2 regions of the Tissierella pigra genome follow, and region 2 is predicted to be linked to the other one. Evidence: riboswitches for the same ligand, from Rfam matches in the RefSeq annotation. Region 2 holds a riboswitch; the other holds the start of a gene.

Region 1 (5,865 bases), 1.5 Mb from region 2:
ATTATCAGGAAATGATAAAATTGATTTTGAAATTAAAGAGAATCAAACAGACACCACAAAAGTAACAGTTAAAAATACTCGTGGTAAAGGTGAAATAATAATTACAAAAGTAGATACAGAAGATGATACTATTTTCTTAGAAGGTGCAGAGTTTAAACTTACAAAACCTAATGATCCTAATTTTGTAAGAACTGGCAAAGCTAACTCGGAAGGTAAATTAACATTTGAAAATCTACCATATGATACCTATATTTTAGAAGAAATAAAAGCACCAGAAGGATATACTTTGGTTAAAGAACCAATAGAAATTGTATTAGATGGAGAAATAAATGATGTAGAAATAAGAGAAACCATTAAAAATATAAAGAAAATCTCTGTTAAAGGTACTAAAAAATGGGTAGATGGACCAGTGGAAAAACCAACTATATGGTTTAAATTATATAGAAATATAAACAATAATGACCCAGAGGCAGTTGAAGGAGCAGAGATTAAAAAACTAGAAGGTACATTATCTATAGAATGGCATGATTTAGATAAGGTTGATAAGGATGGAAATGAGTATATTTATTCCATTAAAGAAGTCAATGAAGCTGGTGAAGATTTTACACCAGGAAACTATGAGAAGGCTGGAAATGGACTAGAAATAACCAACTACTATGTTAGCCCAACAAACGCAACTGCAAAGGCTGTTAAAGAGTGGGTAAATGGTCCAGAAAATAGACCGACTATATGGTTCAAATTATATCGTCATATAGAAGGTGGAGCTAAAGAAGAAGTACCAGCAGTAGAGGCTCCAATTAAAGAATTAAAAAGTGGAACAACTGAGGTAGTATGGAATACGCTGACAAAGACGGATTCAGCTGGAAATGAATATATTTTCAGTGTTGAAGAAGTAGATGCAGAGGGAAATCAACTGATACTGCCAAACTACGACAAACAGGAAGATGGTCTAACAGTAATCAACACCTATGTAATACCAAAAACTGAATTCACAGCAACTAAAAAATGGATAGGTGGGTCAAATACAAAACCGACTATAGAACTTCAATTATATAGAGATGGAGAAAAACTTGGAGTTCCTGTTAAATTGGAAAATGGTGAAACTGAATACACTTGGAATGATTTAGACAAAACAGATATAGATGGTAAAGAATATAAGTATACTGTAGACGAGGTCAATGTTCCAAGTAGATATAGAAAGTCAATAGATGGAGCAACTATAACAAACACTTATTATTCACCAACAAGACCAAGTCCAGACCCTGGCCCAGGTCCTGATAGACCAACAAGACCTACAGACCCAGAGAAACCTACTACTCCTGTTGATCCTACTAAGCCAACAGAGCCAACAGAACCAGTAGAGCCAACAGACCCAGTGGAAATAACAGAGGTACCAAAGCCAGAGGAGCCAGAAATACCAATAGTTATTACACCACCAAAGGGTGGAACTATTGAGTTTGATGAAGATGGTAATTGGAAATATACTCCGAATCCAGGGTTTACAGGAAAGGATAGTTTTATTCTAAAACATCCAGATGGAACAGAGGAATTAATAGAAATAGATGTAGAAGCTCCAAGAAGTGGTTTAGATGAAGATGGAAATCCAGTAGAAGAAGCACCTAAACTACCAAAAACAGGAGAAATTAATAGTGTACTAATCTCTCTTGTAGGATTATTCTTCATATTAGTAGGAATAATTCTAAGAAGACGAACAGCCTAATTATTTAAAGTAGAGAATGTTAACATTCTCTGCTTTGTTTTATGTGAAAATGCTTTTATATCAGTTTTAAGTCATAAAAAAAGCATCTCTATCTATTTTTGAGATGCTTAATATTATTCGTGAAAATTCATTAAAGGTATTACAAGGGGGGGTAAGTTTGCATCAATACTAGTTGTGGTTATTATCGGTCTTAAATAGCTATATAAAATAGCTGGAGCATTCTTTTTTAATAAATCTTCTAGTTGATTATGGTTTTTCTCTAGTTCTTTATCCCAGCTGAACATACCTTCTATCTCCATTTCAAGTTTGAAAGGTACTTCTTTAAAATTACTATTTTCGAAGAATTTTAAATTAAGTATTACTATAGCAGTCATTTCTTCATTAGACATTTTAATCACCTTTACATTGTTATCGATTTCTAGAGATATTTCTCCTGGAAAATCAAAGTTTTTATTAGCTTGAAATATATTTTTAGTAACTCTCGGCTTATTTATTAATTGAAAACTACTGGGTTTCAAATCTATCACTCCTTTAAGCTGCATCTATTATTGTTTCGCCAATACTTACTGATTCAGCCACGTATAAACTGTTACAATCTGCTAAATTGTAACTGCTACTAAACTTACCATAGTTAAAATCCTCAGAAACTTGTATTTGCATTTTATGTGATGTATTTTTTTCATCTACTTTTATCAACATATTTGTACTAAATTCAACTTCTTTTCCATATTCATCAAGTATATAATGTTTTCCATCAGTACTGTCTCTTATCTCAATACCCATCTCGTTGCTAATCTTAAGAATTTCTTCTATACATAACATATTAAAACCTCCTAAGAGTATAAATCTTTCTTAACTATAACTTCATTTCTACTTGCACACATTTGAACTTCGTTATATTTATACCCATATATATTGTTTTCATACTTCATTACATTTTTTGTCCTATTATTAGGAAATGTATGCTTTATTAAATCAATGTTCTTGTCTTTTTTATAGATATTGAGCCCGAAGCACATTCCTTCATATTTATTTTTAAATACAACACTTTTTCCTTCTTTAGATAACAATTGGAGAATTTCATTATAGTATTTATCATATTTATGCATTTCTTCAGGATTATCAAGATCCAAATATTTATCTTCTTCAACTTCAATCATACACTTTAAAACAACGGGATTTGGACTACAATAGTAAGTTCCCTTTGCCCAACTTTGAGCATCTATTTTGTATGTAAAGAGATATATTCCATGACCAAGCCATTCATTTTTTCTTTTTTTATTTATTAAAAAACCATCTTTATTTATTTTATTCCAATTATCCAGAGAAGTTGCATGAAATCCTGTAAATTCGAGTTTTTTCAATTAATCACAACCAATCTATTTTTAAACTTACATACTAAAGTTATATATACAACATCATTATATCATTGTTACTTTAAGAATTCATCTTTATTTTTAAATAATTATTTTTCATATGAAAAATAATTATTAATGAAAAAAGTGGGTATATAATAATCAAGATCAAGTAAAATGATTTAATTATATAGGACAAAATGCCTATACGTTTGAACCTAATATTATGATAGAATGTAGAAAATAAATATAATTTATTGGTGCTTTCCACCGATAAAGGCAAATCTAGTGAAAGCTAGAGACGCAAAGCTAAAGGGCCTTCCTTAAAAATAAGATGGCAGCCAGTTACCGAAAGGAGAGTTTTTTATGTTTAAAAACCATAGAATTACACTCTTAGCAGTTATTATTTTATCACTATTTTCAACAGTAACTTACGGAGCTAGTGATTATATTGATAAATCTCAAATAACTAATGGAGTAATAAAAATCAACAACAATAATAACAACGTTGGAGCAGTAAGAGTCAGTAAAGGCAATATAAGCTATGATTATATATTAAAGGGGGACGAGACTATACCCCTACAACTTGGAGATGGTGAATACACCATATTGGCGTTAGAAAGTGTAGGCAATAATAAGTTCAAGCAGATTGCAAAGGAAACTGTTACACTAAAAGCCAAAGACCCAAACAAAGTATATTTACAATCTATTCAAATGGTTAATTGGAATACTGATATGAATGCAATTAAAAAAGCAAAGGAATTAACTAAGAATGTTAAGAACGATCAAGAAAAGGTAGAAATTATCTATAACTATATTGTAACTAACATAAGCTATGATAAGGATAAGGCAAAGAGAGTAAATTCAAATTATATACCAAAGATAGATGAAACATTAAAAGTACAAACAGGTATATGTTATGATTATTCTTCTCTATTTGCAGCAATGACTAGGTCAATAGGAATACCTACAAAATTGGTTATGGGATATAAAAATGATATGGATGAATATCATGCTTGGAATCAAGTATACCTAGAAGATACTCAGGAATGGGTGAATATAGATACAACTTATGATGCTGGTAAAAGAAAATCAAACCCATCTATTCCTATGATAAAAGATATACAAGATTATAAAATAGAAAAAGAATATTAAAATAACAAGGGATACCCCTTGTTATTTTAATTATTATATGATTATTTATCTTTTAACATTTTAATAGCCTTTGTAATTTTTATAGGATTGCCGTACATTAAAGTACCTAATCTGTATATTTTAGCACCAAATATTCCAGTAATAATAGTTGATACAGCTAATATCAATAGAGAAAGTACTATTTGAAAAGTTGATACATTTCCCATAGATACTCTTACAAACATTGCCATAAAGGATGTAAATGGAATAAATGAAGCTACTTTTAATGCAAACATATCTGGGTGTGTAAGACCCATCATGGAGATAAAGAAAGCAATAATAAATACTATGGTAAGTGGTGTAGAGCTTGTGCCTACATCTTCAGTTCTAGATACTAATGCACCAATGACACCATAAATAAATAGATAGAAAAGGTATCCTAATATTCCAAAGATAGAAAATGTAGCCAATACATTTCCAGGAATATTAAAGATAAAATCTAAATTATTATTCCAGGATTGAGCATTTAATCTATAAGTTATACTAGCCACCAGAATCAAAGTACCAAATTGTATTATTCCAGCCAAAGCACCAGCTATTACTTTCCCAAATATAAGGTTTTTGGTATTGGTACTAGTTACTAAAATCTCCATAGTACGATTACTTTTTTCACTAGCTACAGAAGTAGCTGTTAATTGACCATAAAATAGTACAATAAAATATAATCCAAAGATTAAGATATAGGTATATAAATAATTCTTCATACCATCCTTACCTAAGACAGTAGTTTCATATTCCATAGGTACATTATAAACTTCCAGTACTTCATTATAATCTATACCCTTTTCTGAAAGGGATTTACTTCTATATAGATTCAATAAAGCACTTTCAAATGTAAACCTATTTCCATCATCCATACTAGTATTTTTTACTAGATATTCATAATTTGTAGGATTGTTAACTATAAATCCTGCAGTTATATTATCTGATATAACTAAATTACTTAACTCATCTTGGTTTTTTACATTGATTAGTTCATTATCTGGCAATTGAGATTGTAAATCATCTAATTCAATTGCATCTTCTTTAATTAAAATTCCGTATCTAATCTTAGACTCAGTATAAGATGGTTCTTCTTTCTTTTTATCACCGAAAATTGGTTTACCAAAAGCATCCATTATAGTTGGTATAGTAAGTCCTATTATTACCAATAAACAGAGGATAATAGTAGAAACCTTAAATACCTTATTTTTCAGGAAATTAAATAATTCAAATTTTAGCACTGTCAAAAAACTTTTCATTATTTATCACCTACCTTTTGTACAAATATATCTGTTAGAGTTGGCTCATATACTGAAAACTTTTCAATATCAATATCAAGTCCTATTAAATCATTTAACAGCTCATTTTTTGTTTTACCATTAATTAATTCGATAATTAAATAATCATTTTTAGATTCAAGTATTTTTATATCTTTGACTTTATTAAATAAAATATTTTGCAATTCATTAATATTAAGATTAATAGCACTTAATATTATTCTATTAGCACCATACTCTTTCTTTATAGATTTTAGATTTCCCGTCAAAACTATATCTCCTTTATTTATAAGAGAAATTTCTTCACAAAATTCCTCTACATAGGTCATTTGATGGC
Region 2 (5,865 bases):
GAATATCTACATTGCCTACAGTATATGGAGAAAAAATTGTAATTAGGCTTCTTGATAGAACCAATTTTATGTTTACAAAGGAAAATATAGGATTTAGTAAAAGAGATTTAGAAATTTTTGATAAGATACTAACTCAACCATATGGAATGATTTTAGTTACAGGACCGACTGGTAGTGGCAAGACTACGACTCTATATACAATATTACAACAGTTAAATAAAATAGAAAAAAATATAATTACTATAGAGGACCCCGTAGAATATAAGCTAAGTGGCATAAATCAAGTACAAATAAATCAAAAAACAGGTCTTACATTTGCATCAGGTCTTAGATCTGTTCTTAGACAAGACCCTGATATAGTAATGGTAGGAGAAATTAGAGATTCTGAAACAGCAGAAATAGCTATTAGGGCTGCAATTACAGGACATCTTGTACTTTCTACACTACATACTAATGATAGTCCATCTACTATTTTAAGACTGCTAGATATGGGAATAGAACCATATTTAGCATCATCAGCAATTATAGGTGTAGTATCTCAAAGACTAATTAAATTACTTTGTCCAAAGTGTAAAAGATCATATGAGGCAAGTCATATAGAAAAAACAGTTTTAGGAGTAAATATGAATGAAAAGCTAATATTGAATGAAGCTGTAGGATGTAGTTCTTGTAACAATGGATATAAAGGAAGAAGAGCAATACATGAATTGATGCCAGTAAATGAAGAAATCAGATATTTAATAGATAATAATACTAATATAGACGAATTGAGAAATAAAGCCATAGAAAATGGTATGGCTACACTTTTACAATCAGCAGCTAATTTAGTCATAAATGGCGATACTTCCTATGAAGAAGTACTAAGAGTAGGATTTACATTGGGATAGGAGAGATAATAAAATGAACGTAGTAGAATTAGTAAATATAGCAACAGAAAAAAAAGCATCGGATATTCATATAACAGTTGGTACTCCACCTGTTTTAAGGATCAATGGAGAATTATTAGTCCTTGAAGGTGAAAAATTGATGCCACAAGATACCAAAGCCTTAGTTTATGAAACTTTAGATGAAAGGACAATAGAGGAATTAGAAGAAAATGGAGAAGTAGACACATCTTTTTCCAGTCCGGGAGTAGGACGATATAGAGTGAACGCATATAAGCAAAGAGGCTCTTATGGTATGGCACTTAGGATAATTCCTTTAGAGGTTCCTACCATTGACGAACTGGGACTTCCAGGTGTAGTCAAAGATTTAGCTAGACTTCCTCGTGGACTTATTTTAGTTACAGGACCTACAGGAAGTGGAAAGTCAACAACCTTAGCTTCTATGATAGATTTAATCAATAAAGAAAAAAAATGTCATATACTAACATTGGAAGACCCAATAGAATATCTTCATAAACACAATAAAAGTATAGTAAATCAGAGGGAAATAGGAATAGACTCTAACTCCTTTGCCAACAGCCTAAGAGCTGCACTTCGTCAAGACCCTGATGTTATACTAGTGGGAGAAATGAGAGATTTAGAGACTATATCCATAGCCATTACAGCAGCGGAAACAGGACATTTAGTATTGTCCACTTTACACACAATAGGTTCTGCTAAAACCATAGATAGGATAATAGATGTATTTCCTCCTCACCAGCAGCAACAAGTGAGGGTACAGTTTGCATCAGTAGTTCAAGCTATAATATCACAACAACTACTGCCTAAGGCAGACGGTAGTGGTAGAACAGCTGCTTTTGAAGTCATGGTAGCAACCTCTGCCATAAGAAACTTAATTAGAGAGGAAAAAATACATCAAATAGATACAGCAATCCAAACGGGAGCAAAATTTCAAATGCAAACCATGGATAATTCTTTATTAGATTTATATAAGAAAGGATTAATAACTAAGGAAATAGCTTTGATGCAGGCCATTAATCAAGATAATATTAAAAAATATATTATTTAGGATGTGGTATCTATGATATATAAATATAAAGCAGTATCTCAAGATACAGGACAAATCGTAGAAGGGTTTTTTGAAGGGGAAGAAGAATCTGATGTGTTGGCTATGATAAAAGGTAATAATTATGTGCCTATATTTATTGAAAAAGATATAGAATTAGATGGGAAAATAGATTTATTCTCTAAAAAAGTAAAAAAGAGAGATTTAGCAGTATTTTGCAGGCAGTTTTATACAATGTTAGATGCTGGAATAGGTATAATAAAATGTTTGGAAATATTGGAAAAACAATCTGAAAATAAAACCTTAGTAAAATCTTTAGGTGGAATTTATGAGGATGTGCAAAAAGGATTTACATTATCAGAAAGCATGAGAAAACATAAAAAAATATTTCCTCCACTCCTTATAAATATGGTTCAAGCAGGAGAAGTAAGTGGAAATTTAGATACTATAATGGAAAGAATGGCAGTTCATTTTGAAAAGGAAAATAAATTGGAACAAAAAATTAAATCAGCCATGATATATCCAATAATACTTAGTATAGTATCTATAGCAGTAGTTATATTTTTACTTGTGGCAGTAATGCCTACATTTATAGGAATGTTTGAAAGTAGTGGAGAGGTCTTGCCAGTACCTACACAGATACTATTGAATATAAGTAATTGGCTTACGGAGTTTTGGTATTTGTTCTTAGGAGTAGTAATTTTATCTATAACTGGATTTATGTTATATAAAGAAACTCCATCTGGAAAAACAACATTAGATAATATAAAGCTAAAGATACCAATAGTAAAGGATACTAATGTAAAAATAATAACATCTAGATTTACAAGAACATTGTCAACTCTTATGTCCAGTGGTATACCACTATTGGAGTCCATAGAAGTAGTAGGTAGAGTAGTGGGGAATAAAGTAGTAGAAAATAAATTGGAAAAATCCATAGAAGATATAAGAAAAGGAGTAACTTTGTCAAGAGCAGTAAATGAAATGAAACTATTTCCACCAATGGTAGATTCCATGATAAAAGTAGGTGAGGAATCTGGAGCCTTAGATGATATCTTATATAAGACAGCAGATTTCTATGATGATGAAGTAGAAGTAGCCTTACAAAGGATGACGACCTTAATGGAACCCATGATGTTAGTAATCATGGCTATAATAATAGGTTTTATAGTAATAGCTATGACGATGCCAATGTTTGACATGGTAAATACCATTTGATTCTAAATTAGGGGTATGATGTACTTATAAAGTAATAGAAGAATCTTATATTTCACCATAGAATGACATTATAAGAGAAAACAATAAAAAAATTAAATGAAATTAGCGAAATCTCTGTATTTCCAGGGCAAAGCTAGGGAAACCTAGTGACGCAAAGCCTGAGTCTAAAGTTATCAAGAGATAATAATGATCGTTCGGCTGCATAAATTAATAGTAATATTATTTATGCAGTTTTTTTGTATAAAAAGTTCATTATAATTATTAGTTGTGTCAAAGGTGGTGATTTAAAAAAGGAAGGGATCATATAAAATACTAAAATTTAAAATTAAGGGGGAAAAGAAAATGTTGCAATGGTTAAGTAGGAAAATGAAGAAAAGAAAAGGTTTTACTTTAGTGGAATTAGTAGTGGTTATTGCGATATTGGGGATTTTAGCAGGAATTGCTGTACCAAAATTAGGATCATCAAAAAATACTGCCAAGATAGCTGCTCATAATACTAATATTAGGATATTAAAAAGTACAGCAGCTATGTATTTAGCAGATTATCCTAATACAGAGAAGACAGAATTAACAGAGGAAGACTTAAAAGACTATCTTGATGGAGAAAAATTTCCAAAAGTTCCAAGTGGATTAAAAAATGATGAAGATAAGCCTATAGATGAAAAATATACAATTACAATAGATGAAAAAGGAAATATAATTATTGAACCAAAGGAAATTACACCAAAAGAAGAAACCAATTCAGGTGACTAATAAAGGTATATAATATACCTTGAGATTTATATAAGTTGAAGTAATATATCAACAAAAGGAGCAATAAAAATGGTTATACTAATTTTCCTATATGGATTATTAATAGGTTCATTTCTAAATGTGTGTATATACAGGATACCAAGAGAGGAGAATATTGCTTATCCAGCATCTCATTGTCCTAATTGCAATACAAACTTGAAATGGTACAATTTAATACCAATATTTAGTTTTATAGTTCAAAGGGGGAAATGTGGATACTGCAGGGAGGAAATCTCCTTTCAGTATCCTATAGTTGAACTATTAAATACTATTACATATTTATTTATCTATACAAAGTATGGTTTAACATTAGAATTTTTCTTTTATGCAGTTATTTTTTCTATACTTATTATAATTACCTTAATAGACTTAAAGGAAATGATTATTCCAGATATTTTAGTAATATTGATCTTAGTAATTACTATTGTCTATAAAATATTTTCATACATATTATATAATAAATCACCACAGTTTTTAAATAGTATAGGAGGCCTAGTTTTATCTTCTTTACTATTTAGCATAATTATTTTAGTTTCACAGGGTGGAATGGGTGGAGGAGATCTTACTTTAATTGGTTCACTAGGTTTTATCTTAGGAACCAAGAAAATATTTCTAACTATATTTCTATCCTTTATATTAGGAGCAATTATATCAGTTCTTTTATTAATTACTAAAATTAAGGGAAGAAAGGACCCTATTCCTTTTGGACCTTTTATTATATTGGGATTTTTTATAACAGTATTTTGGGGAGAAGGGTTGATAGGTTGGTATTGGAATTTATTTTTCTAATTAATCCAAAAGAGCAATAATTATATTTATAATCAAACCTAGGAGGTAAGATTATTTTGAGAAATAGAAAAGGTTCAACTATAGTAATGACATTAATTGTATTTACAGTATTGATGATATTTGGTATATCTATTTTAAATCTTATGGTAAATGAAAACAAAATGTCATTATATCACCAGTATAAAACTCAAGCATATTACATAGCTAGGGCCGGAGCAGAAGCCGTTGAGGCTGCAATATTGGAGATGGATGAGGAAGAACTTGAGAAATTAAATGAAAAGCTTGAAGATAATAATAAGGTAGATGTTGAAGAAATATTAATCGGAGAAGGTAAGGCTAAAGTAGAATTAATTAAAGAAGATAATGTTCTGACTATAAAATCCATAGGAGAGGTTAAAGGAGTAAAAAATATTTTAAGTAAAATAATGAAAGAAGAACTTCGAAAAGGTAAGACTAAGATAGATTATGCAATTTTTTCATCTGGCGATATAAAACTAGGCAATGGAACTATAGAGGGTAATATTGGTACAAATCATTCTGTGATTGTAGCAAATGGGAATCCAAATTTAAATGGGGATATTTATCTTACAGAGAAAGGTAATCTTTCAGCCCCCGATTGGTGGGAAAAGTCTTGGGTTAAAACCCATTACATTAAAAGTGGGAAGGAAATACATTATGAATCAATTAAGTTTCCGAGTTTTCCAATAAATAATTCAAATATTGATCTTATTCAGGGTGGAAGCAATCAAACCACAATATCTACAAGTAAAGATTATAATAAGTTTGAAGTAAATGCAAATACAAAAATATATATTGATAACACAAAAGAAGATATAATATTAAAAATTAAACAGTTTAATTTAAATAATGGTCATATAATTTTATTAGGAAATAATAAATTAACGATATATGTTGAAAATATGGTTATAGGTTCAGGTTCCACCATCAACTATGAAGGTAATCAGAAAAATACAAATGTGTTTTATTATGGAGCCTCTAGATTGATAATTAGTGGGAATCAGAAGCTTTTCGCTAATTTATATATTAATAATTCCGAGTTGGAATTAGGTGGCAGTGGAAGTATAGTTGGAAATGTATATTCTAATGGAGGTAATA

What was found. A riboswitch is a leader RNA that binds a small molecule or an ion and turns the genes downstream of it on or off. The one in region 2 is predicted to bind cyclic di-GMP.
Region 1: linked by a shared signal. The riboswitch ahead of KQI41_RS16825 (transglutaminase-like domain-containing protein) and the one ahead of KQI41_RS19110 (type II secretion system protein) in region 2 are both predicted to bind cyclic di-GMP.

Annotation. Positions count from the first base shown of each region.
Region 1 covers NZ_JAHLPJ010000001.1:3,457,631-3,463,495, reverse strand. Annotated here, with positions in the region: gene KQI41_RS16845 (SpaA isopeptide-forming pilin-related protein) at 1-1,720, shown strand, start outside; gene KQI41_RS16840 (protein-export chaperone SecB) at 1,834-2,238, opposite strand; gene KQI41_RS16835 (hypothetical protein) at 2,252-2,542, opposite strand; gene KQI41_RS16830 (hypothetical protein) at 2,554-3,084, opposite strand; cyclic di-GMP riboswitch class I at 3,344-3,428, shown strand; gene KQI41_RS16825 (transglutaminase-like domain-containing protein) at 3,442-4,230, shown strand; gene KQI41_RS16820 (ABC transporter permease) at 4,272-5,510, opposite strand; gene KQI41_RS16815 (ABC transporter ATP-binding protein) at 5,510-5,865, opposite strand, start outside.
Region 2 covers NZ_JAHLPJ010000001.1:1,983,934-1,989,798, reverse strand. Annotated here, with positions in the region: gene KQI41_RS09765 (GspE/PulE family protein) at 1-887, shown strand, start outside; gene KQI41_RS09760 (type IV pilus twitching motility protein PilT) at 901-1,953, shown strand; gene KQI41_RS09755 (type II secretion system F family protein) at 1,966-3,168, shown strand; cyclic di-GMP riboswitch class I at 3,285-3,374, shown strand; gene KQI41_RS19110 (type II secretion system protein) at 3,511-3,921, shown strand; gene KQI41_RS09745 (prepilin peptidase) at 3,991-4,749, shown strand; gene KQI41_RS09740 (DUF7305 domain-containing protein) at 4,806-5,865, shown strand, end outside.